DNA from 2 places in the Kosakonia sp. Marseille-Q7440 genome. Region 2 is predicted to be linked to the other one. Evidence: predicted binding sites of a transcription regulator. Region 2 holds the regulator's gene; the other holds the start of a gene.

The links. The regulator ArgR, encoded in region 2, controls arginine synthesis, uptake and breakdown. The targets are predictions, from matches to a motif close to ANTGAATAAAAATACANT.
Region 1: argA (amino-acid N-acetyltransferase) is a predicted target of ArgR. The motif match lies at 10,494-10,511, and genes of this name have one in related genera.

What each region holds. Positions count from the first base shown of each region.
Region 1 is NZ_CBCPLT010000002.1:1,048,722-1,061,017, forward strand. It holds gene recC (exodeoxyribonuclease V subunit gamma) at 1-685, shown strand, start outside; gene ptrA (pitrilysin) at 838-3,726, shown strand; gene recB (exodeoxyribonuclease V subunit beta) at 3,719-7,267, shown strand; gene recD (exodeoxyribonuclease V subunit alpha) at 7,264-9,102, shown strand; gene argA (amino-acid N-acetyltransferase) at 9,130-10,461, opposite strand; gene amiC (N-acetylmuramoyl-L-alanine amidase AmiC) at 10,686-11,939, shown strand; tRNA gene ACWPW2_RS18780 (tRNA-Met) at 12,039-12,115, opposite strand; tRNA gene ACWPW2_RS18785 (tRNA-Met) at 12,170-12,246, opposite strand.
Region 2 is NZ_CBCPLT010000002.1:627,187-639,482, reverse strand. It holds gene rpsI (30S ribosomal protein S9) at 303-695, opposite strand; gene rplM (50S ribosomal protein L13) at 711-1,139, opposite strand; gene zapE (cell division protein ZapE) at 1,388-2,515, opposite strand; gene zapG (Z-ring associated protein ZapG) at 2,705-3,103, shown strand; gene degQ (serine endoprotease DegQ) at 3,275-4,645, shown strand; gene degS (outer membrane-stress sensor serine endopeptidase DegS) at 4,737-5,804, shown strand; gene mdh (malate dehydrogenase) at 5,856-6,794, opposite strand; gene argR (transcriptional regulator ArgR) at 7,207-7,677, shown strand; gene yhcN (peroxide/acid stress response protein YhcN) at 8,057-8,320, shown strand; gene yhcN (peroxide/acid stress response protein YhcN) at 8,423-8,686, shown strand; gene ACWPW2_RS16895 (S6 family peptidase) at 8,745-12,296, opposite strand, start outside.

The DNA of each region.
Region 1 (12,296 bases), 420 kb from region 2:
ACTGTTCCGCCGCTATCGCGCTGCGGGTGTGCTGCCATACGGGGCGTTTGGTGAGATTGTCTGGGAGACGCAGTGCAAAGAGATGCAGGCGCTGGCCAGCCGCGTTATTGAGCATCGCCAACCGGCAGACAGCCTCGAAATCGACCTGCACTGCGCGGGTGTTCACCTGACCGGATGGCTGGCCCACGTGCAGCCGGACGGGCTGCTGCGCTGGCGTCCATCGCAGCTGAAGGTCTCCCAGGGTCTGCAACTTTGGCTGGAACATCTTGTCTACTGTGCCAGTGGCGGAACGGGAGAGAGCCGTCTCTTTGTGCGCAAAGATGGTCAGTGGCGCTTCCCGCCGTTGCCGCCTGAAGAGGCGCTGCGCTACCTGGCGTTGATGATTGAAGGCTACCGCGAAGGGATGGCGAAACCCTTGCTGTTACTGCCGGAAAGCGGTGGCGCGTGGATAAAAGCCTGTTATGACGCAGCAAATGATGCCATGGTAAAGGACGACGAGACGTTGCAAAAAGCGCAGAGCAAATTTTTGCAGGCCTATGAAGGCAACATGGTGGTCAGCGGAGAAGGTGCCGATGTCTGGTATCAGCGTCTGTGGCGAACCCTCGAGCCGGAGTACTTCGCAGAGATTACCGCGCAGGCGCAACGTTTCCTGTTACCGCTTTATCGACACAATCAGCCCGCCTGACGGTATAAAAATTGCGCAGAGGGGAGCCATCCCTTATTATGCGCGACGGTCACGGACTGATATAACACGCGTGCTGACGCTGTCAGCACACATTTACCTGCTACTCCGGCGGTTATCGGGGGAGCAGGAAAAGTTAATGATGAGGTTCGTGAATGCCCTGCAGCACCTGGTTAACTATCTCCGTTCTGTTTTTTGCCCTGTGGGCACCACTCAGTCAGGCTGACACCGGCTGGCAGCCTGTTAAAGAGACTATCCGTAAGAGCGACAAAGATACGCGGCAGTATCAGGCGATCCGCCTCGATAACGGCATGGTCGTGCTGCTGGTCTCGGATGCGCAGGCGGTCAAATCCCTTTCCGCGCTGGTTGTCCCGGTCGGCTCGCTCGAAGATCCCGATAGCCATCCAGGCCTTGCTCACTATCTTGAGCATATGACGCTGATGGGGTCGAAAAAGTATCCGCAGCCAGACAGCCTCGCTGAATACCTCAAAATGCACGGCGGCAGCCATAACGCCAGCACTGCGCCTTATCGCACCGCTTACTACCTGGAAGTGGAAAACGACGCGCTGGACGGTGCCGTGGATCGCTTAGCCGATGCCATCGCCGAGCCGCTGCTGGCAAAGAAGTACGCCGAGCGGGAGCGTAACGCGGTCAACGCGGAGCTGACCATGGCGCGTACCCGTGACGGCATGCGCATGGCGCAGGTGAGTGCAGAGACCATTAACCCCGCTCACCCCGGCGCGCGCTTCTCCGGCGGCAATCTTGAAACCCTCAGCGATAAACCGGGCAGCCCGGTGCATGACGCGCTGCTGGCGTTTCGCGATAAGTTCTACTCGGCCAACCTGATGAAAGCGGTGATTTACAGCAATCGCCCACTTAACGAGCTGGCGACGCTCGCGGTGCAGACCTATGGCCGGGTTCCCAACAAAGATATCACCCGGCCTGAGATCACCGTGCCGGTGGTAACGGACGCGCAAAAAGGCATCATTATTCATTACGTGCCGGAAGTGCCGAACAAGGTGCTGCGCGTTGAGTTTCGTATTGATAACAACACCGCGGCCTTTCGCAGCAAAACCGACGAGCTGATTACCTATCTGATTGGCAACCGCAGCCCGGGCACGCTCTCGGACTGGCTGCAAAGCCAGGGGCTGGTTGAAGGCATTCGCGGTGATTCCGACCCGGTAGTAAACGGTAACAGCGGCGTGCTGGCCATCTCCGCCACGCTGACGGATAAAGGGCTGGCGAATCGCGATCGGGTTGTCGCCGCTATCTTCAGCTACCTGCAACTGCTGCGCGAAAAGGGGATCGATAAACGCTATTTCGACGAGCTGGCGCACATTCTCGATCTCGATTTCCGCTACCCGTCGATCACCCGCGATATGGATTACGTTGAGTGGCTCGCCGACACGATGATCCGCGTGCCGGTTGCTCACACCCTCGATTCCGTCAACATTGCCGACCAGTTTGATGCTAAAGCGGTACAGGCGCGTCTTGATGAGATGACGCCGCAAAACGCGCGTATCTGGTATATCAGCCCCGATGAGCCGCACAATAAAAAGGCTTACTTCGTCGATGCGCCTTACCAGGTAGAGAAAATTACCTCTGAGCGCTTTGCCGCCTGGCAAAAAGATGAGGCGGGGATCGATCTGAAATTCCCGGAGCTTAACCCCTACATTCCGGATGACTTCTCGCTGATTACCCCGGCGAGAACATACACGCACCCGGAGCTTATTGTTGATGAACCGGCGCTGCGCGTGGTCTACATGCCGAGCCGCTACTTCGCCAATGAGCCACGGGCGGATGTCAGCGTGGTGCTGCGTAATCCGCAGGCGATGGACAGCGCGAAAAATCAGGTGATGTTTGCCTTAAATGATTACCTGGCAGGGCTGGCGCTCGATCAGCTTAGCAACCAGGCCGCGGTCGGCGGCATCGGTTTCTCCACCAATGCCAATAACGGTTTGATGCTGAATGCCAACGGCTACACCCAGCGTCTGCCGCCGCTCTTCAGCGCCTTGCTGGAGGGGTATTTCAGCTATACGCCCACCGAGGAGCAGCTGACGCAGGCGAAATCCTGGTACAGCCGGATGATGGCTTCGGCGGAGAAGGGCAAAGCGTTTGACCAGGCGATTATGCCGGTGCAGATGATATCGCAGGTGCCCTATTTCCCGCGCGAAGCGCGCCGTGCGCTGCTGCCGTCGATCACCGTGCAGGACATTCTCCATTATCGTGATGCGCTGAAGCAGAATGCCCGCCCGGAGTTCCTGGTGGTGGGTAACCTGAGTGAACAGCAGGCGAAAGACCTTGCCCGCAACGTACAAAAACAGCTTGGCACCAGCGGTAACGAATGGTGCCGCAACAAAGACGTGCTGGTGGATAAAAAGCAGAACGCCATGTTTGAGAAAGCGGGCAACAGCACCGATTCCGCGCTGGCTGCCGTCTTTGTGCCGACCGGTTTCGATGAGTACAGCAGCTCGGCGTACAGCGCGATGCTCGGGCAGATTGTGCAGCCGTGGTTCTACAACCAGCTGCGCACCGAAGAGCAGCTCGGTTATGCCGTCTTCGCATTTCCTATCAATGTTGGCCGCCAGTGGGGAATGGGCTTCCTGTTGCAGAGCAATGAGAAGCAGCCCGCCTGGCTCTGGGAGCGCTATAAAGCCTTCTTCCCGACCGCTGAAGCGCGCCTGCGCGCGATGAAGCCGGAGGAGTTTGCGCAGATCCAGCAGGGTGTCATTGCGCAAATGCTGCAAGCGCCGCAGACATTAGGCGAGGAGGCTTCCAAATTGAGCAAAGATTTCGATCGCGGCAATATGCGCTTCGATTCACGTGATAAAGTAGTGGCCCAAATAAAAGCGCTGACGCCGCAAAAACTTGCGGACTTCTTCCATCAGGCGGTGGTTGAGCCGCAAGGTATGGCGATACTGTCACAGATCTCCGGAAGCCAGAGCGGAAAAGCCGACTACGCCCGGCCTGACGGCTGGAAGGTCTGGAAGGACGCCAGCGCTTTGCAGCAATCCTTACCCTTGATGAGCGAGAAAAATGAGTGAAACGACCGCTGAGACCCTTGATCCCCTGCGCCTGCCGCTTACCGGCGAGCGCCTGATTGAAGCCTCGGCGGGCACCGGTAAGACCTTCACCATCGCCGCGCTCTATCTGCGGCTGTTACTCGGGCTTGGCGGCAATGCCGCCTTTCCCCGCCCGCTCAACGTCGAAGAGCTGCTGGTGGTCACCTTCACCGAAGCGGCGACGGAAGAGCTGCGCGGACGTATTCGCAGCAACATCCATGAGCTACGCATCGCCTGCCTGCGCGAAAGCAGCGAAAACCCGCTCTACGCCAGCCTGCTGGCAGAGATTGAAGACAAACAGCAGGCCGCCCACTGGCTGATGCTGGCGGAGCGGCAGATGGATGAAGCCGCGGTCTTTACCATCCACGGTTTTTGCCAGCGCATGCTTAGCCTCAACGCCTTTGAATCCGGCATGCTGTTTGAACTGAAACTGCTGGAAGATGAAACCCTGCTGCGTTATCAGGCCTGCGCCGACTTCTGGCGTCGCCACTGCTACCCGTTGCCGCGCGATATTGCGCAGGTGATCCACGATTTGTGGAAGGGGCCGCAGGATCTGCTCCGGTCTATCGACCGCTATTTGCAGGGCGAAGCCCCGCAGATCAAATCGCCGCCGCCGAAGGAGGAGACCCTCGCGTCGCGCCATGCGCAGATTGTCTCGCAGATCGACGCAGTGAAACGTCAGTGGCTCGACTCCGTGAATGAGCTGGAGCCGCTGCTGGAAAATTCTGGCATCGACCGGCGCAAGTTCAATCGCGGTAACCAGGGAAAGTGGATTGAGAAGATCTCCGCCTGGGCGCAGGAGGAGACCAGCACCTATCTGCTGCCGGACGCGCTGGAGAAGTTCTCGCAGGCGTTTCTCGCCCAGCGCACCAAAGCGGGCGGCGTTGTGCCCGAGCATCCGCTGTTTGTCGCCATCGAAACGCTGCTGGCGCAGCCGTTGACTCTGAGCGATCTGGTGCTGACCCGCGCGATGCGTGAAATCCGCGACGCGGTCGCCAAAGAGAAGCGCCGCCGCGGCGAGCTCGGTTTTGACGATATGCTCAGCCGGCTCGATCACGCGCTGCAAAGCCCGAACGGCGAGGCGCTGGCTGCGGCTATCCGCACCCGTTTTCCGGTGGCGATGATCGATGAATTTCAGGATACCGACCCGCAGCAGTACCGCATCTTTAGCCGTATCTGGCTGAATCAGCCCGAGTGTGGCCTGCTGCTGATTGGCGATCCCAAGCAGGCAATCTACGCTTTTCGCGGCGCTGATATCTTCACTTATATGAAAGCGCGCGACGAAGTGAGCGCCCGCTATACCCTTGACACCAACTGGCGTTCGTCGCCGGGGATGATCGCCAGCGTCAATCGGCTCTTTAGCCAGATGGACGACGCATTTATGTTCCGCCAGATCCCCTTCCTGCCGGTGAAAGCGGCTGCGCGCAACAGCGGCCTGCGCTTTGCGGTGAAGGGGGAAACCCAGCCGTCGATGAAGCTGTGGCTGATGGAGGGCGAAGGCGTGGGAGTTGGTGATTACCAGAGCTTTATGGCCCAGCTCTGTGCGATGCAGATCCGCGACTGGCTCAGCGCCGGGCAGAGAGGCGATGCGCTGCTCTACGAAGGGGATAAAGCGCGGCCGGTAAAAGCCTCGGATATCACCGTGCTGGTGCGCAGCCGCCATGAAGCATCGCTTATCCGCGATGCGCTGACGCTGCTCGGCATTCCCTCTGTCTACCTCTCCAACCGCGACAGCGTGTTTGAGACGCCGGAAGCGCAGGAGCTGCTCTGGCTGCTGCATGCGGTGCTGACGCCGGAGCGTGAAAACACGCTGCGCAGCGCGCTGGCAACCTCGATGCTCGGGCTGACGGCGCGGGATATCGACGCGCTCAATCTTGATGAAGATGCCTGGGATCGGGTGGTTGAGGAGTTCTCTCACTATCGCGAGCTGTGGCAAAAGCGCGGCGTAATGGCGATGCTGCGCACGCTGATGAGCGCGCGTAACGTGGCGGAAAATCTGCTCGCCACGCCCGGCGGAGAGCGTCGTTTAACAGATATTCTGCATGTCAGCGAGCTGTTGCAGGAAGCGGGCACGCAGCTTGAAAGTGAGCACGCACTTACCCGCTGGCTGACGCAGCATATCGCCGAGCCGAACACCAGCGCTGCCAGTGAGCAGATGCGTCTGGAGAGCGACAAGCACCTGGTGCAGATTGTCACCATCCACAAATCGAAAGGCCTGGAGTATCCGCTGGTCTGGCTGCCGTTTATCGCCAACTTCCGCGTTCAGGATCAGGGTTTTTATCACGATCGCGCCTCGTTTAATGCGGTGCTCGATCTCAGCCATGCCGAAGAGAGCATTGAGCTGGCAGAGGCGGAGCGGCTGGCGGAAGATTTACGCCTGCTCTATGTGGCACTGACCCGTTCGGTGTGGCACTGCAGCCTCGGCATTGCGCCGCTGTTTCGCCGTCGTGGCGAGAAGAGCGGGCCAACTGATTTCCACCTCAGCGCGTTGGGTCGTCTGATCCAGAAGGGCGAAGCGCTGGACGCCGCCGGGCTGCGTCAGGCGCTGGCAGAGATCTGTAATGAAGAGATTGTGCTGGCCATACCGCCAACGCCGGACACCGAGCGCTGGGAGTTACCGCAGCCGCAGCCGCCCGCGCTCAGCGTGCGGGAAGTGATGCGTCGGGTCGCCGATGACTGGCGCGTGACCAGTTACTCCGGCTTACAACAGCGCGGTCATGGCCTTGCTCAGGATCTGCTTCCGCGTCTGGATGTCGACGCCGCAGGCGAGCGCGAGGTGCAGACACAGCCAATGCTAACGCCGCACCAGTTTCCGCGCGGCGCGGCACCTGGCACCTTTTTGCACAGTCTGTTTGAAGATATCGACTTTACCCAGCCGGTATCACCGGAGTGGGTGGCGGAAAAGCTGCTGGTGGCAGGATATGAGGAGCACTGGCAGCCAGTGCTGAGCAGCTGGCTGGAGACGGTGCTGCACGCGCCGCTCACATCCGCCGGGGTCTCTCTTAGCCAACTGACGGCTAAAGATAAACAGGTTGAGATGGAGTTTTATCTCCCCATCAGCGCCACGCTGAGCGCAGAGGCGCTCGATGGGCTGATCCGCCGCTACGATCCGCTGTCGGCTGGCTGTGCGCCGCTCGATTTTCGCGACGTGCGCGGGATGCTGAAGGGCTTTATCGACCTGGTGTTTCGCCATCAGGGGCGCTACTACCTGCTCGATTACAAATCCAACTGGCTCGGCGAAAACGCCCAAGCCTATACGCAAGAGGCGATGGCGGCAGCCATGCAGTCCCATCGCTACGACTTGCAGTACCAGCTCTATACCCTGGCGCTGCACCGCTATCTACGCCACCGCATCGCCGATTATGACTATGAGCGCCATTTCGGCGGTGTGATCTACCTCTTTTTACGCGGCGTGGAGGCGCAGCAACCGGAGCAGGGGATTTTTACCACCCGCCCGGAGGCGGCGCTGATCGCCCGCATGGATACCCTGTTTGCAGGTGAAGTACCGGAGATGACACCATGAATGTGCAGGCTTTACTGCAAGAAGCGATGGAGCAGAAGCTGCTGCGTCCGCTGGACGTGCAGTTTGCCCTGACGGTGGCTGGCACGGAAGAACCCGCCCTGCTGCTGGCCGCCGCGCTGCTGAGCCGCGATGCGGGAGAGGGACATGTCTGCTTGCCGCTCTCGCGCCTGACGCCCGAGGTGTTCGGCGCTGATTCGCCGCTCGCACGCCAGCTGTTTGAAATGGCCGGGCCACCCGACGACTGGCAGGCGCTACTGCTTGCCTCACCGGCGGTTGGCGACGGCAGCGGCGCAACGCCGATTATTCTGCACGATGCGCGCCTCTACCTGAACCGTATGTGGTGGAACGAGCGACGTGTCGCGGAGTTCTTTGCCGCCCAGGAAGCCGTTGATGAGGCGGATGAAGCCCGTCTTTCTGAGGCGCTGGCCTCACTCTTTCCGCCAGACAATGAAGCCGATGTGAACTGGCAAAAAGTCGCCGCCGCCGTGGCGCTTACCCGGCGAATTTCGGTGATCTCCGGCGGGCCGGGAACCGGTAAAACCACTACCGTGGCGAAGCTTCTGGCGGCGCTGGTACAAACGCTCAATGGCAGCCGCTGCCGTATCTGCCTGGCTGCGCCCACCGGTAAAGCCGCCGCGCGGTTAACCGAATCCCTCGGCAACGCGCTGCGCCAGCTACCGCTTGATGAGGCGCAAAAAGCGCTGCTGCCGGATGAGGCCAGTACGCTGCACAGGCTGCTCGGTGCGCAGCCGGGAAGCCAGCGCATGCGCCATCACGCGCTCAACCCGCTGCATCTGGACGTGCTGGTGGTGGATGAGGCGTCGATGATTGACCTGCCGATGATGTCGCGGCTGATTGATGCCCTGCCGCCGCGGGCGCGGGTGATCTTCCTCGGCGATCGCGATCAGCTGGCCTCCGTTGAGGCCGGTGCGGTGTTGGGGGATATCTGCGCCTGGGTGAATGCCGGGTACAGCGCGACGCGCGCGGCGCAGCTCTCACGGTTAACCGGCGCGGAAGTGCCCGCAGGTGAAGGTGAGGCAGCCACCGCGCTGCGCGACAGCCTCTGCCTGCTGCAAAAAAGTTACCGCTTCGGCAGCCACTCCGGCATCGGGCAACTGGCCGCCGCGGTTAACCGCGGTGATAAGCGCGCCACCCAGGCGGTCTTCAGCCAGGGCTTTGAGGATATCGAGCGGAAACCGCTTAACAGTGCCGAGGCCTATCAGGAGATGATTGACGACGCGCTGGCGGGCTACAGGCACTATCTCTCGCTGGTGCAGGGCCACGCTGAGCCGGAAGCGATTATCGCCGCCTTCGGCGAGTACCAGCTGCTCTGCGCGTTGCGCGAAGGGCCGTTTGGCGTCAGCGGGCTGAATGAGCGGCTTGAGCTGGCGTTAGTGCGTCAGCGTAAAATCACCCGCCAGCCCTTCTCGCGCTGGTATCACGGCAGGCCGGTAATGATTTCGCGCAACGACTCCGCGCTGGGGCTGTTCAACGGCGATATCGGTATTGCGCTGGATCAGGGGCAGGGGATGCGCGTCTGGTTCCCGCTGCCGGGCGGTAAGATCAAGTCGGTGCAACCGAGCCGTTTGCCGGAGCATGAAACCGCCTGGGCAATGACGGTGCATAAATCACAGGGCTCGGAGTTCGATCACGCCGCGCTGATCCTGCCTGCGCAAAACGTGCCGGTGGTGACGCGCGAGCTGGTTTACACCGCGATTACTCGCGCACGTAAACGACTCTCGCTCTATGCCGATGAGCGCGTACTGAGCCAGGCGATCGCCACCCGCACCGAGCGGCGCAGCGGTCTTGAAGCGCTGTTCAGCGCCCTGAAATAAAACGCCCCGCACAGGGCGGGGCGTGAATCAGGTCAGATCGGCCATCAGCACTTTTGAGCGCCGCTGGTAGTTGTACATCTGCTTTTTGGTTTCAGGCAGCGAGTCGATATCCACCGGCGTAAAGCCGCGCTCCTGGAACCAGTGAATGCTGCGGGTAGTGAGCACAAACAGCTTGCTGAGACCCATCTGCCGCGCCTGCAACGCAATGCGTTCCAGCAGCGCTTCGCCGCGTGACGAGCTGCGGTAATCAGGATGCACGGCCACGCAGGCCATCTCGCCAATCTTCTCTTCCGGGAAGGGGTAGAGCGCCGCGCAGGCGATGGTAAGGTTGTCGCGCTCAATAATCGTGAACTTATCGATCTCCATCTCCAGCTGCTCGCGGGAGCGGCGCACCAGGATGCCCTGCTGTTCGAGCGGGCGGATCAGTTCCAGAATGCCGCCGATATCGTTAATGGTGGCGCGGCGGATCTGCTCGGCGCTCTCCATCACAATCTGCGTGCCGATACCGTCGCGGGAGAAGAGCTCCTGCAACAGCGAGCCATCTTCCTGATAGCTGATTAAGTGGCTGCGACGCACGCCGCTGCGGCACGCTTTTACCGCGCCGCGCAGGAAACGCACGGTGCCGGAGTGGTAGTCGCCGCGCTGCTCCAGCTCTTCGACACGCGCCTGCGCGTCGTTAGGGAATAGCTCGGAGACAATTTCGCCTTCATCGTTCATGACGCCCTGCGACGAGCAAAAGCCAATCATCTTCTCCGCTTTCAGCTTGATCGCCAGCTGGGTGGCAATCTCTTCGGAGGTGAGGTTAAAGCTCTCACCGGTGACGGAGACCGCAACCGGCCCCATCAGCACAATTGCGCCGCTATCGAGCTGGCGATGGATCGCCTCTTCATCAATACGGCGAATGCGGCCGCTGTGGCAGTAGTCAACGCCGTCATCAACGCCCAGCGGCTGCGAAATAATAAAGTTACCGCTAACCACGTTGATGTGCGCGCCCTGCAACGGTGTGTTATTGAGGCTCATCGACAGCCGCGCAGTGATATCCAGTTGCAGCAGACCGGCGGCCTGTTTCACCAGCTCAAGGGTTTTAGCGTCGGTGACGCGGGTGTGTTTGTGGTAGATCGGTTCGTGGTGATGTTCAGCAAGGTTGGCGTCGATTTGCGGGCGCGCGCCATAGACCACCACCAGCCTGATCCCGAGGCTATGCAGCAGGCCGATGTCGTTGACAATGCTGGAGAAGTTTTCATGTTCGATGGCTTCACCCCCGAGCATAATGACGAATGTCTTTCCCCGATGGGCGTTGATATAGGGAACGGAATGGCGGAATCCCTGCACCAGTTCGGTTCTGCGCTCTTTGACCACGGCCTGTCCTCACTGCATGATTATTCGTAAAAAGTGTATTTTTATTCTTTTATTGCCTTCGCTGCAAGCACAAATTTTCTTAACCCAGGATTCTCCCGTCTTTGTGAAGCATAGCGCCAGACATATGTTTACCCTTTAAAAGATGACAGTTTATGCATCATTCGCTAAAGTTTTCCGTCAATTCTGACGTTAAGCATTATTTAAACAAATTGCTCGGGAGAAGCATGTCGGGAAGTCATTCAGCGCTGAGCCGCCGCAAATTATTACAGGGTGCGGGGGCGATGTGGTTATTAAGCGTGAGCCAGGTTGGCCTGGCCGCCGTCAGTCAGGTGGTCGCCGTGCGCGTCTGGCCTGCGTCGAGCTATACCCGTGTGACGGTGGAATCGAACCGCGTGGTGAAGTACAAACAGTTCGCCTTGAGCAACCCCGACCGCCTGGTGGTGGATCTGCAAGGCGTCCACCTCAACTCCGTGCTCAAAGGCATGGGAACGCAGATCCGCAGTGACGATCCCTTTATCAAATCAGCCCGCGTGGGTCAGTTCGATCCGCAGACGGTGCGCATGGTGTTTGAACTTAAGCAGAATGTGAAACCGCAACTCTTTGCGCTGGCGCCGGTCGCAGGCTTCAAAGAGCGTCTGGTGATGGATCTCTATCCGGCGAATGCGCAGGATGTGCAGGATCCGCTGCTGGCGCTGCTTGAAGAGTACAACCAGGGCGATCTTGATAAGCAGGTGCCGCCCGCGCAGAGCGGTCCGCAGCCGGGCAAAGCCGGGCGCGACAGGCCGATTGTGATCATGCTCGATCCCGGCCATGGCGGGGAAGATCCGGGGGCGACGGGGAAATATAAAACCCGTGAGAAGGATGTGGTGCTGCAAATCGCCCGCCGCCTGCATGCGCTGATCGAGAAAGAGGGCAATATGAAGTCCTATATGACCCGCAATGAGGATGTCTTTATTCCGCTGAAGGTGCGGGTGGCGAAAGCGCAGAAGCAGCGCGCCGACCTCTTTGTCTCGATTCATGCCGATGCTTTCAGCAGCCGCCAGCCGCACGGTTCCTCCGTCTTCGCGCTCTCGACCAAAGGGGCGACCAGTACGGCGGCGAAATATCTGGCGGATACGCAGAACGCGGCGGACTTGATTGGTGGCGTGAGCAAAAGTGGTGATCGCTATCTCGATCACACCATGTTCGATATGGTGCAGTCGCTGACCATCAACGACAGCCTGAAGTTTGGCAAAGCGGTGCTTAATAAGCTGGGGCGCGTCAATAACCTGCATAAGAACAGCGTCGAGCAGGCGGGCTTTGCGGTGCTGAAAGCGCCGGATATCCCGTCGATTCTGGTTGAGACGGCATTTATCAGTAATGTGGAAGAGGAGCGTAAGCTCAAGACCGCAAAATTCCAGCAGGAAGTCGCAGAGTCGATTCTGGCAGGGATTAAAGCCTACTTCGCGGATGGCGCGACGCTGGCGAGAAGGGAATAACAGAATGGCGCCGAAGGGCGCCATTTTTTTGTCTTGTTTGCTACGCGGTTTTACAAACGCCAGAAACAAAAAAACACCCGTTAGGTGTGTTTATTGTGTTGGTTGCGGGGGCCGGATTTGAACCGACGACCTTCGGGTTATGAGCCCGACGAGCTACCAGGCTGCTCCACCCCGCGTCCGTCTGTTTACACTTCCATCATGTAAACTTTTTCTTTCTTCCACATTTTAATTGGTTGCGGGAGCCGGATTTGAACCGACGACCTTCGGGTTATGAGCCCGACGAGCTACCAGGCTGCTCCATCCCGCGTCCGTGGAAGCGCACTATACGCCGTAGACGATTTGATGCAACCTTTTTTT
Region 2 (12,296 bases):
TCCAGGTATATTCAGAAATACTGCTACCGGACTAACTCGACCGGTCAGATGTTAGTTAGCTACCCGCGCGTACTGTCTCTCTTGTTCAAAAAACAAACAAAAAACGAACAATCCCAGCCATTTGGGCAGAAAATTGGATGATAGTTTACCAGATTTTGCGCGCTTTGTGGTGAGGGGATTCCGGAAATGCTGAAAAAGAGGAGATAAGCGACTGATTGCTGTGGATAACACAATTTTTATCCATAAAAAAACCCGGCTTGCACCGGGTTTTTCGCCAATCGTTCTGCCGAAGCAGAAGACAATTAACGTTTGGAGAACTGCGGACGACGACGTGCTTTACGCAGACCGACTTTCTTACGTTCAACCTGACGAGCGTCACGAGTAACGAAGCCAGCTTTACGCAGTTCAGCGCGCAGGGACTCGTCGTACTCCATCAGAGCGCGGGTGATACCGTGACGGATCGCACCAGCCTGACCGGAGATACCACCACCTTTAACGGTGATGTACAGGTCCAATTTCTCAACCATGTCGACCAGTTCCAGCGGCTGACGAACTACCATGCGGGCAGTTTCACGACCAAAGTACTGTTCCAGCGAACGCTGGTTGATTACGATTTTACCGTTGCCCGGTTTGATAAACACGCGAGCGGCGGAGCTTTTGCGGCGACCAGTGCCGTAGTATTGATTTTCAGCCATTGCCTATAATCCCGATTAGATGTCAAGAACTTGCGGTTGCTGTGCCGCGTGGTTGTGCTCGTTGCCAGCGTAAACTTTCAGTTTACGGTACATAGCACGACCCAGCGGGCCTTTTGGCAGCATGCCTTTAACCGCGATTTCAATCACACGCTCAGGACGGCGGGCAATCATCTCTTCAAAGGTCGCTTGTTTGATACCACCGATGTGGCCAGTGTGGTGGTAATACACTTTGTCTTCACGCTTGTTGCCGGTTACAGCAACTTTCTCAGCGTTCAGAACGATGATGTAATCACCAGTATCAACGTGCGGAGTGTATTCCGCTTTGTGCTTACCGCGCAGGCGACGAGCCAGTTCGGTAGCCAGACGACCCAGAGTTTTACCGGTCGCGTCAACAACATACCAGTCGCGTTTTACGGTTTCTGGTTTAGCTGTAAAAGTTTTCATTAAAAGCTTACCCAAATAATTAGTTTCACGTTGGTGAACACCCAAACGTTTGTCAGTTGAGGTTCACACGACAAAGTCCGGCAAACCTACCCCTTCGAATAGCCTATGCCGGCGCATAGAAAGTTTTGGGGAAAAAAAACTTTCCCGTAACGTGGGGTCGCAGGATTATAGAGAAGTCGGGGTCAAAGATCGACCCCTTTTCGTCTTTTGCTGTTCGATTTCTGCGCCTGGTGGCAATGAAAAAAGGATCACGGCATATGCTCGCGTTTCAGGTACTCCTCGCTCTGCATCTCCTGCAGGCGCGATAAACAGCGCTGAAACTCAAACTTAACCCGCTCGCCCTGATAAATCTCATGCAGCGGCGCCGCCGCGCTCACCACCAGCTTCACGTGGCGTTCATAAAATTCATCCACCAGCGCGATAAAACGGCGCGCTTCGTTCTCCATCAGCTTCGTCATCACCGGCACCTCAAACAGCATCACGGTGTGGAAAAGGCGCGACAGCGCGATGTAATCATGCTGGCTGCGCGCATCAACACATAATGTGGCAAAGGAGACGGCTAAGGTTTGATTCTCCACGCCAAGCGTCGCCAGCGGCCGGTGGTTAATCTCCAGCTCCGGCGCATGGCTGCGCGGTGCGCCCGCCAGCGCCAGCCACAGTTTATCCATCTGCTGCGCGGTCTCTTCACCAAGCGGTGACAGCCACAGATGGGCCTGGGTCAGCGTGCGTAAGCGGTAATCGATGCCGGCATCGACATTCATTACATCGCAAAACTGTTTGATCGCCTCAATGGCGGGCAGGAAACGGGCGCGCTGTAAGCCATTGCGATAGAGCTCATCCGGCGGAATATTCGATGTCGCCACCAGCGTAATGCCGCGCGCGAAGAGCGCCTTCATTAATCCGCCAAGCAGCATCGCATCGGTGATATCAGAAACGAAAAATTCGTCAAAACAGAGCACGTCGGTTTGCGCCTTAAAGCGGTCGGCGACAATCTCCAGCGGATCGCTCTGTCCTTGCAGCGTGGTTAACTCTTCATGCACACGCAGCATAAAGCGGTGAAAGTGCAGACGCTGTTTACGCTCGCCCGGCAGGCTGTGATAGAAGAGATCCATCAGCCAGGTTTTGCCTCGCCCGACGCCGCCCCACATATAGAGGCCGCGTACCGGCTCGCGCGAAGGGGTATCGCGTTTGCCCAGCAGCTTGCTGAACTTCGCCATCAGGCCTCCGCTTTGCTGCGCGGCGGGCTCCTGTTCGGCAATCAACTGTTGATAGATCGTATCCAGTCGGGTGACAGCTTCTTTTTGCACATCGTCCGGCTGATGGCTACCCTCTTTCAGGGCAGTAAGATATCGCGATGTCGGGGAAAGGCTTTGCATGGTGTTATTGTTGTTCCTTGAAAATCGATCCGCCCCCACAGGGTTGACGAAAAAAAGGCCGCTCTACACTACGCGATGCAGCGTCAGGATTCCACTTCTGCACCTTTAGCGGTTATAGTGGCACTCTCCGGCGCAGGCAAGAAGCTTGCAGCCCACCCCCTACGGAATCGAACAACAATGGGAGAAGTCATGACCTGGGAATACGCGCTAATTGGGTTAGTTGTCGGCATTATTATTGGTGCCGTGGGCATGCGTTTCGGAAACCGGAAATTGCGTCAACAGCAGGCCTTGCAGTATGAACTGGAAAAAAACAAAGCAGAACTGGAAGAGTACCGCGAAGAGCTGGTGAGCCACTTTGCCCGCAGCGCTGAACTCCTCGACAACATGGCGGACGACTATCGTCAGCTCTATCAACATATGGCGAAGAGCTCCTCAAGCCTGCTGCCGGAAATGTCCGCGGAAGAGAATCCGTTCCGCAACCGTCTGTCAGAGTCTGAAGCGAACAACGATCAGGCCCCGGTACAGATCCCGCGCGACTACTCTGAAGGCGCATCGGGTCTGCTGCGCGGTCGCGCCAATCGCAAATAAGGCATCTCACCCTCCTTATTTATACGGGCGCGTCCCCCGCGCCCGTCGCAACTTCCCCATTCCAGCTATTATTTAGTCATTCTTCGCATTGTTACCGGGTTGAAATTTCAATAACATCACTCTGTTTTGGGCATCTATCCTTCCACTTCAGGTTACTGAGAGCCAGCATCGATGAAGAAACAAACCCAGCTGTTGAGTGCAATCGCGTTAAGTGTCGGCTTATCTCTCTCGGCACCGTTGGCAACGGCGGCGATGCCGTCACAGGTGCCTGGCCAGGGGGCGTTACCCAGTCTTGCGCCGGTTCTTGAGAAAGTGCTTCCCGCCGTGGTCAGCGTGCAGGTTGAAGGCACGGCGGTACAGGGCCAGAAGGTGCCGGAAGAGCTAAAAAAATTCTTCGGTGAAGAGGCGCCCGATCAGCCGCAACAGCCGCAGCCGTTTGAAGGGCTAGGCTCCGGAGTAATTATTGATGCCGCGAAGGGCTACGTCCTGACCAATAATCACGTCATCAACCAGGCGCAAAAAATCAGCGTACAGCTTAATGATGGCCGTGAATTCGACGCCAAACTGATCGGCGGCGATGACCAGAGCGACATCGCACTAATACAGCTGCAAAACCCCAGCAACCTGACGCAAATCGCCATTGCGGACTCCGATAAGCTGCGCGTCGGTGATTTTGTCGTCGCGGTCGGCAACCCGTTTGGCCTCGGGCAGACCGCAACGTCCGGGATTGTCTCAGCGCTCGGGCGCAGCGGACTTAACCTCGAAGGGCTGGAGAACTTTATCCAGACCGATGCCTCGATTAACCGCGGCAACTCCGGCGGCGCGCTGCTCAATCTCAACGGTGAGCTGATCGGCATTAACACCGCCATTCTCGCTCCCGGCGGCGGCAGCGTCGGCATCGGCTTTGCTATCCCCAGCAATATGGCGCAAACCCTCTCCCACCAGCTGATTCAGTTTGGTGAGATTAAGCGCGGCCTGCTCGGTATTAAGGGCACGGAGATGAGCGCGGATATCGCCAAAGCCTTTAACCTGAATGTGCAGCGCGGGGCGTTTGTCAGCGAAGTGCTGCCTAACTCTGGCTCGGCAAAAGCGGGGATCAAATCCGGGGATGTGATTGTCAGCCTCAACGGTAAAGCGCTGAACAGCTTCGCGGAGTTGCGCTCGCGCATCGCCACGACCGAACCGGGCGCGAAAGTGAAGCTTGGGCTGCTGCGAGACGGTAAACCGCTCGACGTTGAAGTGACGCTGGATAAGAGCACCTCCGCTTCCGCCAGCGCAGAGCTGATTTCCCCGGCATTGCAGGGCGCAGAGTTGAGCGACGGTCAGCTGAAGGATGGCACCAAAGGCATTCGGGTCGGTGAAGTTGAGAAAGGCAGCTCGGCGGCACAGGCGGGTCTGCATAAAGATGATGTGATCATCGGCGTTAACCGTACGCGCGTGCAGTCCATCGCCGAAATGCGCAAAGTGCTGGAGACCAGGCCCTCGATAATGGCGCTGCACATTGTGCGGGGTAACGACAGCATCTATCTGCTGCTGCGTTAACCCTTTCCTCGTCCGGGCATCACCGCTGCGTGTGATGTCCGGATAACTCATGGTATGCTGCTGCGGTCCTTCTTTTAACGACTATCCCATCATGTATGTGAAGCTTTTACGTTCGATTGCAATCGGTGTTGTCGTCGGTGGCCTGATCATCGCCGCCATGCCGTCGCTACGTCAGAATAACCCGCTCGCGACGCATCAGTTAGACAGCGCCGATGAGACGCCTGCGTCCTATAACCCGGCCGTGCGCCGCGCCGCGCCCGCAGTGGTCAACGTCTATAACCGTAGCCTGAACAGCTCCACGCACGACCGCCTCGAAATCCGCACCCTCGGCTCCGGCGTCATCATGGATCAGCGCGGCTATATCATCACCAACAAGCATGTGATTAACGATGCGGATCAGATTATCGTCGCCCTGCAGGATGGACGCGTCTTTGAAGCCTTACTGGTTGGCTCAGATAGCCTGACAGACCTGGCGGTGCTGAAGGTGAACGCTAATTCCGGCCTGCCGGTGATCCCGATCAATGCCAAGCGCACGCCGCATATTGGCGATGTGGTGCTGGCGATCGGCAACCCCTATAACCTCGGGCAGACCATCACCCAGGGGATTATCAGCGCCACCGGGCGTATCGGCCTCAACCCCAGCGGGCGGCAAAACTTCCTGCAAACCGATGCCTCCATCAACCACGGCAACTCCGGCGGCGCGCTGGTCAACTCGCTGGGCGAGTTAATGGGCATCAATACCCTGTCGTTTGATAAGAGTAACGACGGAGAGACGCCTGAGGGGATTGGTTTCGCCATTCCGTTCCAGCTGGCCACCAAGATTATGGATAAGCTGATTCGCGACGGGCGGGTGATCCGCGGCTATATCGGTATCGGCGGGCGCGAGATTGCCCCGCTGCACGCTCAGGGCACCGGTATCGATCCGATTCAGGGCATTGTAGTTAATGAAGTATCGCCAGACGGCCCGGCGGCGCGCGCGGGTATTCAGGTCAATGACGTGATCACCTCTGTGAACGGCAAACCGGCGGTATCCGCGCTGGAGACCATGGACCAGGTGGCAGAGATCCGGCCTGGCTCAGAGATCCCGGTTGAAGTGATGCGCGACGACAAAAAGCTGACCCTGCACGTCACGATTCAGGAGTACCCGGCTACCAACTGACAGCCATAAAAAAACCGGAGCACAGGCTCCGGTTTCTCATCTCAGCCGCGCTTAGCGGTTGACGAAGTCGACACCGAGTTCGATATCTTTTTTCAGCGTATCCAGCATGCCTTCCAGCGACTGCTGTTCAAACGCGCTGAGCTGGCCAATCGCCTTGCGCTCTTCAACGCCGTTTTTACCCAGCAGCAGCGGCTGCGAGAAGAAACGCGCATGTTCGCCATCGCCTTCAACATAGGCGCACTCAACGATGCCGCTCTCGCCCTGCAGGGCGCGAACCAGCGACAGACCAAAGCGTGCAGCCGCCTGGCCCATGGAGAGGGTTGCTGAACCGCCACCCGCCTTCGCTTCCACCACTTCGGTGCCCGCGTTCTGAATACGTTTGGTCAGATCGGCAACTTCCTGCTCGCTGAAGGTCACGCCCGGGATCTGCGACAGCAGCGGCAGAATTGTCACGCCAGAGTGCCCGCCAATAACCGGCACTTCAATCTCTGCTGGTTTCTTACCTTTCAGCTCAGCAACAAAAGTATTGGAGCGAATGATGTCCAGCGTGGTCACGCCAAACAGTTTGTTCTTGTCATAGACACCCGCTTTTTTCAGCACTTCAGCCGCAATCGCGACGGTAGTGTTGACCGGGTTAGTAATGATACCGATACAGGCTTTCGGCGCGGTTTTTGCCACCTGCGCCACCAGGTTTTTCACGATACCGGCGTTCACGTTAAACAGGTCAGAGCGATCCATACCCGGCTTACGCGCAACCCCTGCGGAGATCAGCACCACGTCGGCACCTTCCAGCGCTGGCGTCGCATCTTCACCGGAGAAGCCTTTAATGTTTACATCGGTCGGGATATGGCTGAGGTCTACAGCGACACCGGGAGTGACAGGTGCGATGTCGTAGAGGGAGAGTTCTGAACCTGAAGGCAGTTGTGTTTTCAGTAGTAGGGCAAGCGCCTGGCCGATACCGCCGGCCGCGCCGAGGACTGCGACTTTCATCCTAAACTCCTTATTATGGTTAGCTAAATATATTGTTACTCCGCTGCGGCGACCTTAATTCACCCTGCTAATTATGACAATAAGTGCGCCAAAATAACGCGGCACAGCCCACTGTAGCGATTTTATAAAAGGGTTAAATACGACCGTCAGATCGGCAAGCTAAGCAACTAACTTAACGAGTTTATAATATAGCTGTAGAATTCACCAAAATAACATCATATTTATAACATTTAATTTACTTTTTACTCTTATTTGCGACGTAAGCCACATGCTGATGTCCTTAACGAAAGAATTTGCTAAACTTCGCGCCCTTCCCCATAACTTTTCAGCATATTTATCTGCACAATGTTTGCATAAAAATTCATTAATATGCATAATAATGTTATTTTCACAGCCATATTACGGGTGACTTATGCGAAGCTCGGCTAAACAAGAAGAATTAGTGAAGGCGTTTAAAGCGCTTTTAAAAGAAGAGAAATTCAGTTCCCAGGGTGAAATTGTCCAGGCCTTACAAGAAGAGGGCTTCGACAATATCAACCAGTCCAAAGTCTCACGCATGCTGACCAAGTTCGGCGCGGTGCGCACGCGTAATGCGAAGATGGAAATGGTTTACTGCCTGCCAATTGAGATGGGCGTGCCGACGACCTCCAGCCCGCTGAAGAACCTGGTGCTGGACATCGATTACAACGATGCGGTGGTGGTCATCCACACCAGTCCGGGTGCTGCGCAGCTGATCGCGCGTCTGCTCGACTCGCTGGGTAAAGCGGAAGGGATCCTTGGCACCATCGCCGGTGACGACACCATCTTCACCACCCCAGCCCGCGGTTTTACCGTTAAAGATCTCTACGAAGCGATCCTCGTCCTCTTCGAACAAGAGCTTTAACCACGCATTCCCCTCGGTTCCCGCTGAGGGGGAATGTTCGGCATTTCTTCCCTTTCAGGCGACTTTCCACCCCATATCATTTAACAAATAGTGCGATTTTTCGTTTCATTACCCTGCCGCAGCCGATAGCACCGCACAAAAAATCAAAGCAATCTATCTCGCTGATTTTATTAATCCTCGTTAACTAATTCCTCGCCTTAAGCAAAATTTTTATGCTGTCAGGTTATAAAAACCGCCATGCGTTATATGTATTCGTCGTAGTTATAATTAGCTTGGTATTAATTATTCGCGTGATTAGTGTATACTTGATTTCGTGATGGGGGTCACAAAACGAGCCCCTGGAAAAATTCAAAGAAAAGAATACGACGAGGTAAGCATTATGAATATCAAATCATCTATCGCAACTATGGGTATCCTCTCAGCACTCTCATTCGGCGCCTTTGCCGCTGACATGATCAATGCAGACCAGGCGCAAGACCGCCAGTCTCTGGGTACCGTCTCCGTCGGCGCCATCGCCTCTTCACCGATGGACATGAACGCGCAGCTGAGCAAAAAAGCGGAAGAGCAGGGTGCATCCTCCTACCGCATCATTGAAGCGCACAGCGGTGACCGCTGGCACGCGACGGCAGAACTCTACAAATAAGTTTTACCCCAAACCCTATGAATTAATCGCTCAACGGCACCAGGCATAAAAAAAGACGTTTAACCCTTCTCGCCGTTGAGTCTCTCTTCAGGAGAAAACAGTATGAAACGCAATCTGATTATCGCATCCCTTGGCCTTGCTTCCCTGATCTCGTTCGGCGCAGGTGCCGCAACGCTGGTTAACAGCGAGCAGGCCAGCAACCTGCAATCCGTAGGTACCGTCTCTGTTTCACAGATTGCCGGTGTACCGATGGATATCCGTCAGGAACTCTCTGCGAAAGCCGACCAGGCTGGCGCAAGCAGCTACCGCATTATTGAAGCCCGCACCGGTTCTCACACCCACGTGACGGCTGAACTGTACAAATAAACCCTCGTCGTCTGTCCGACGACTTGCCCCTGCCTCCCCTGGCAGGGGCTTTTTTTTATCAGAAGTAGTAGTGCACCTGCGCGTTGATAGCCTGCTCCGCATCCATGTTGCCAAACCTTGAGTGCGCGACATCAAGCTCCATGTGGAGGTTATCGCTCACCTGCCCATCAATGCTGGCATGGTAGTGTATGCGCCCGTCACGCCCGGCTTTAACCCGCATATTGCCTGCGTCGTCATGAAGGATGATATCGCCATCTGGCCGCAGTTCAGTCTCATAATGCCACCCTGCCCGCAGCGTAATCGCCCGATCGTCATCGCAGAAGTGCGCACCCGCCACGATCCCTGCACGCCCCACCCACGGGATCGCGCTCCGGCGATGCAGGGTGAGAGGAAGGCCGCGATCGTGCCAGTGAAGCGTGGCACCGGAGAGCTTGCCCAGCACCACCCCCGCCTGCGGTTCGATATAGGCATGCCGGGTCAACGGATAGTGATAACCCGCTTCAACGCCGCCTAACCAACTGTTAGTGCGGTAATCGCGCGCGTTAAGACCGCTGAACGCCAGCCAGTCGTGATTGAATGAGTGGACATATTTCACGGCGGTATCGAGATAGAAACCGGATTTGCTCAGCAACGTGGCGTAATAGCCTGCGCCGAAATCGCGACTGCTTCCCTGCACGCTTGCGCCGCTCAACTGCTGAGTGGCGTAACTCATATAGACGCCAGAAAAGAGATCGGCACCTGGCAAGGCGCTTTTTCTGTCGATACCCGACCAGGTCATGGCGTCGTGGTGGTTTACGCTCCCTTTGCCGGTGCCGTTATGGCGCTGCGTGAATGCCCACGCTCCCGCATGCCCGCCCTTCTCCCGCAACTGCACGGCGCGTTTATTCAGGCTATTCACTTCCGTAATGAAGCGCTTATAACTCATGGCAAAAAAGCGTCTGGCTTTGGCAATGGCGGCGGGATCGGGCGTCTGCCTGAAACCGGTCAGGATCCACTGCGTGCTTAGCGCATCCTCTTGCTGTTTGATAATCGGCTCAAGTTTGCTAAACCCCCGCACCGCTTTTGCCGCCGTAATGAGCGAAACGGGCGTGCCGCGCGGGGCGGTAATCAACGGAAGATGCAGCCCCTGGAGGCGTCGGGAGAGCTTGAGCACATCAAGAAACAGAACGTTATTGCGACCACCCGCACGCTGGCTAATAACGATTTTATCGCTGCTTTGCAGGTCCGTACGCAGGGCGAACCCCGTATCATTGGCCTCTAACTCACCAATTTTTAAGGTATTAAAGCGGTATCTTCCTGCGGAAAGCCCCACCAGCGAGCGCGAAGCAGAGAGTTTGCCGACCTCAGAATCACGGCGTAGCTGCCACCGCGTCGCATTGAGGCTTAAGCGCGCGCGCGGCGCAGAGAGTGAACCAATCCAGCTGCTCTTAAAACCGAAGAGCCTGGCCACGCTCCCCTTCTGCCCCGGCGTAAGCCCCTGAACAAGCCGCGGCACGTCACTCTCACCAAAGCGGATGAACGCCTCGCCTACGGCGTGAATATGCCCCCACAGAGAAGCGAAGGGGGCCACGTTAAGCGTGCTTTCATCATTAAGTTCATACGTCGCACTGCTCTTGAGCGCATAGAGCGTAGGGGTAACGCGCCCCGCCGCAACAGGGTTTGCCGCCAGCAGTAGCGAGGCGGAAGAGCCGACGGTCACCGTAGCGTCACTGCCCCAGCCGCCCGTTGCGGTCAGCCGTGCATTCTCCTCAAGGGTGAGCGGGGTTTGGCTAAACTGGCTGAATCCATCAAACGTGGCATCCCGCGATGAAACCGTCACCTGGCTATCCTGTCCGTAAACCGTGCCGGTAAATTTCTCCCGAATGGCAAGTGTCGAGTGCGCAGAGAGGTTTATGTGCCCCCAGAAGCGGCTAAGCTCCTCATCAAGCGCTCCCGTTGAGCTGCCCCGGCGCGGTACGTTCACTACGCCATTGCCATCATTGATATCGATATAGGGTGTAGAGCTACCCAGCGTGATAGCCGAGCCTCTGGCCTCAATATTGCCAGTCAGCGACGCATTTCTGGCGAGGTCGAACGAGGCATAATCAAGCACTAACCGATTGACGTGAAAGATGCGGCGCTCCCAGTCCGGCTGCGTAAACGAGACCGGCTCGCTGCGCAGCGAGAAATCCCTCAGCGAACGCAGTTTTTCAACAATCTCCGGCGTGTTATAGGCATGGATAACAGGATGTCCCTGAAACACCAGCCGACCATACTGCTGCGTAAAATCACCGGCTATGTCGACTGCGCCATCCAGGATCAACGCGCCTCGCGTTCCGGGTGCGACACGGTTAGTGAAGTTAAGATTTCCCCGCAGCTGGCCGTGATAGATATAATCCTCATCTTTGAGGCGCTCATACCGGGTGCGGATCGCCTGCTGATGATCGTGACCGACAAACTCCCAGTGTTCATTGCTGTGCTGATTGTCCGGGAACCAGTCATAGTCAGGCGTTTTAAGAATGAAGTAATCATTGGTGCCGGTATTGGAATTACGGTACCCATATAACTCGCCGACCTTCCCTGTTCGCGAGTAGGACCACTCGTAGACGGGAATGGTGTCGATAGCGCGCTGATAGCGTAAATTGATATCAGCCCGCTTTGCTGCCCGGTTAATCAGCGCGGCGCCGTAATCTTCGGCATTGAGCTGGTGGAAGGTGAGCGCATTGCCGTTAACGTCCAGCCTGCCGCCGCGAAAGCCCCACGTAATCGAATCGGGATCGACCTGCTGACCATCGCGAAGCACCACTAACGGCCTGCCGCTGACGATGCGCAGCACGCTGCATGCCCTCACCCTGCCCTGTGCATCGGGACGCTGGGCAAGCACCACGGTTCCGTCACCGACATTTAACCCGCCCGGATTGACGCCCACCGCGTTAATATTCAGCGTCCCTTTACCCACCTTATGCAAGTTATCGCCGTCGGTGCCGTTCACCAGCCATTTTACTGTCGCGCCGGAAGCGATATTGACGCCACCGCCGGTCCATGTCTGCGCCTGCATCGGCGAGACGCTGGCATTGCCATAAAAGGTTAAGCTTCCCGCGCCCTGATCGACGCTATCCTGCAACATCAAAATAGCGTCCGTGCCGCGAAAAATCAGATCGTTACCGCTGCGGGTGCTCTCTGTGCCCTTGCCCTGCATGGCATAAGTGTTTCTCCCCTGGGTTAACGTGCCCGTGCCTGTGGCGGCATTGTATCGCCAGATAAACAGCGCATTGTATTGCCTGTTTTCTATCGCCGCGCTGGCATATTTATCCCTTGTCTGCTGAATGAATTGCGGATCAACAAAGGTGTACGCGGTCTGCTCAAGAGGCCCCAGATAGAGCATGCTTAATGAACCGACCACGATCCATTGGTTATTCAGGCTATCCCAGGCGTAGAGCGGAGAGCCGCTATCGCCCAGTGCGCCGTGGCTCGCCAGCGGACCATTTTTAGGGTCAAAAACATCACCGGAGTTGATCACCAATAGTTGATAAAGGTTAATCCGCGGCTGCCCGATAGTTCCGCCGGTGAGAAAACGATACGCCCCCTGAATATCGCTCCGCTTTCCCGCGGCATCGCTCACTTTTTGTCT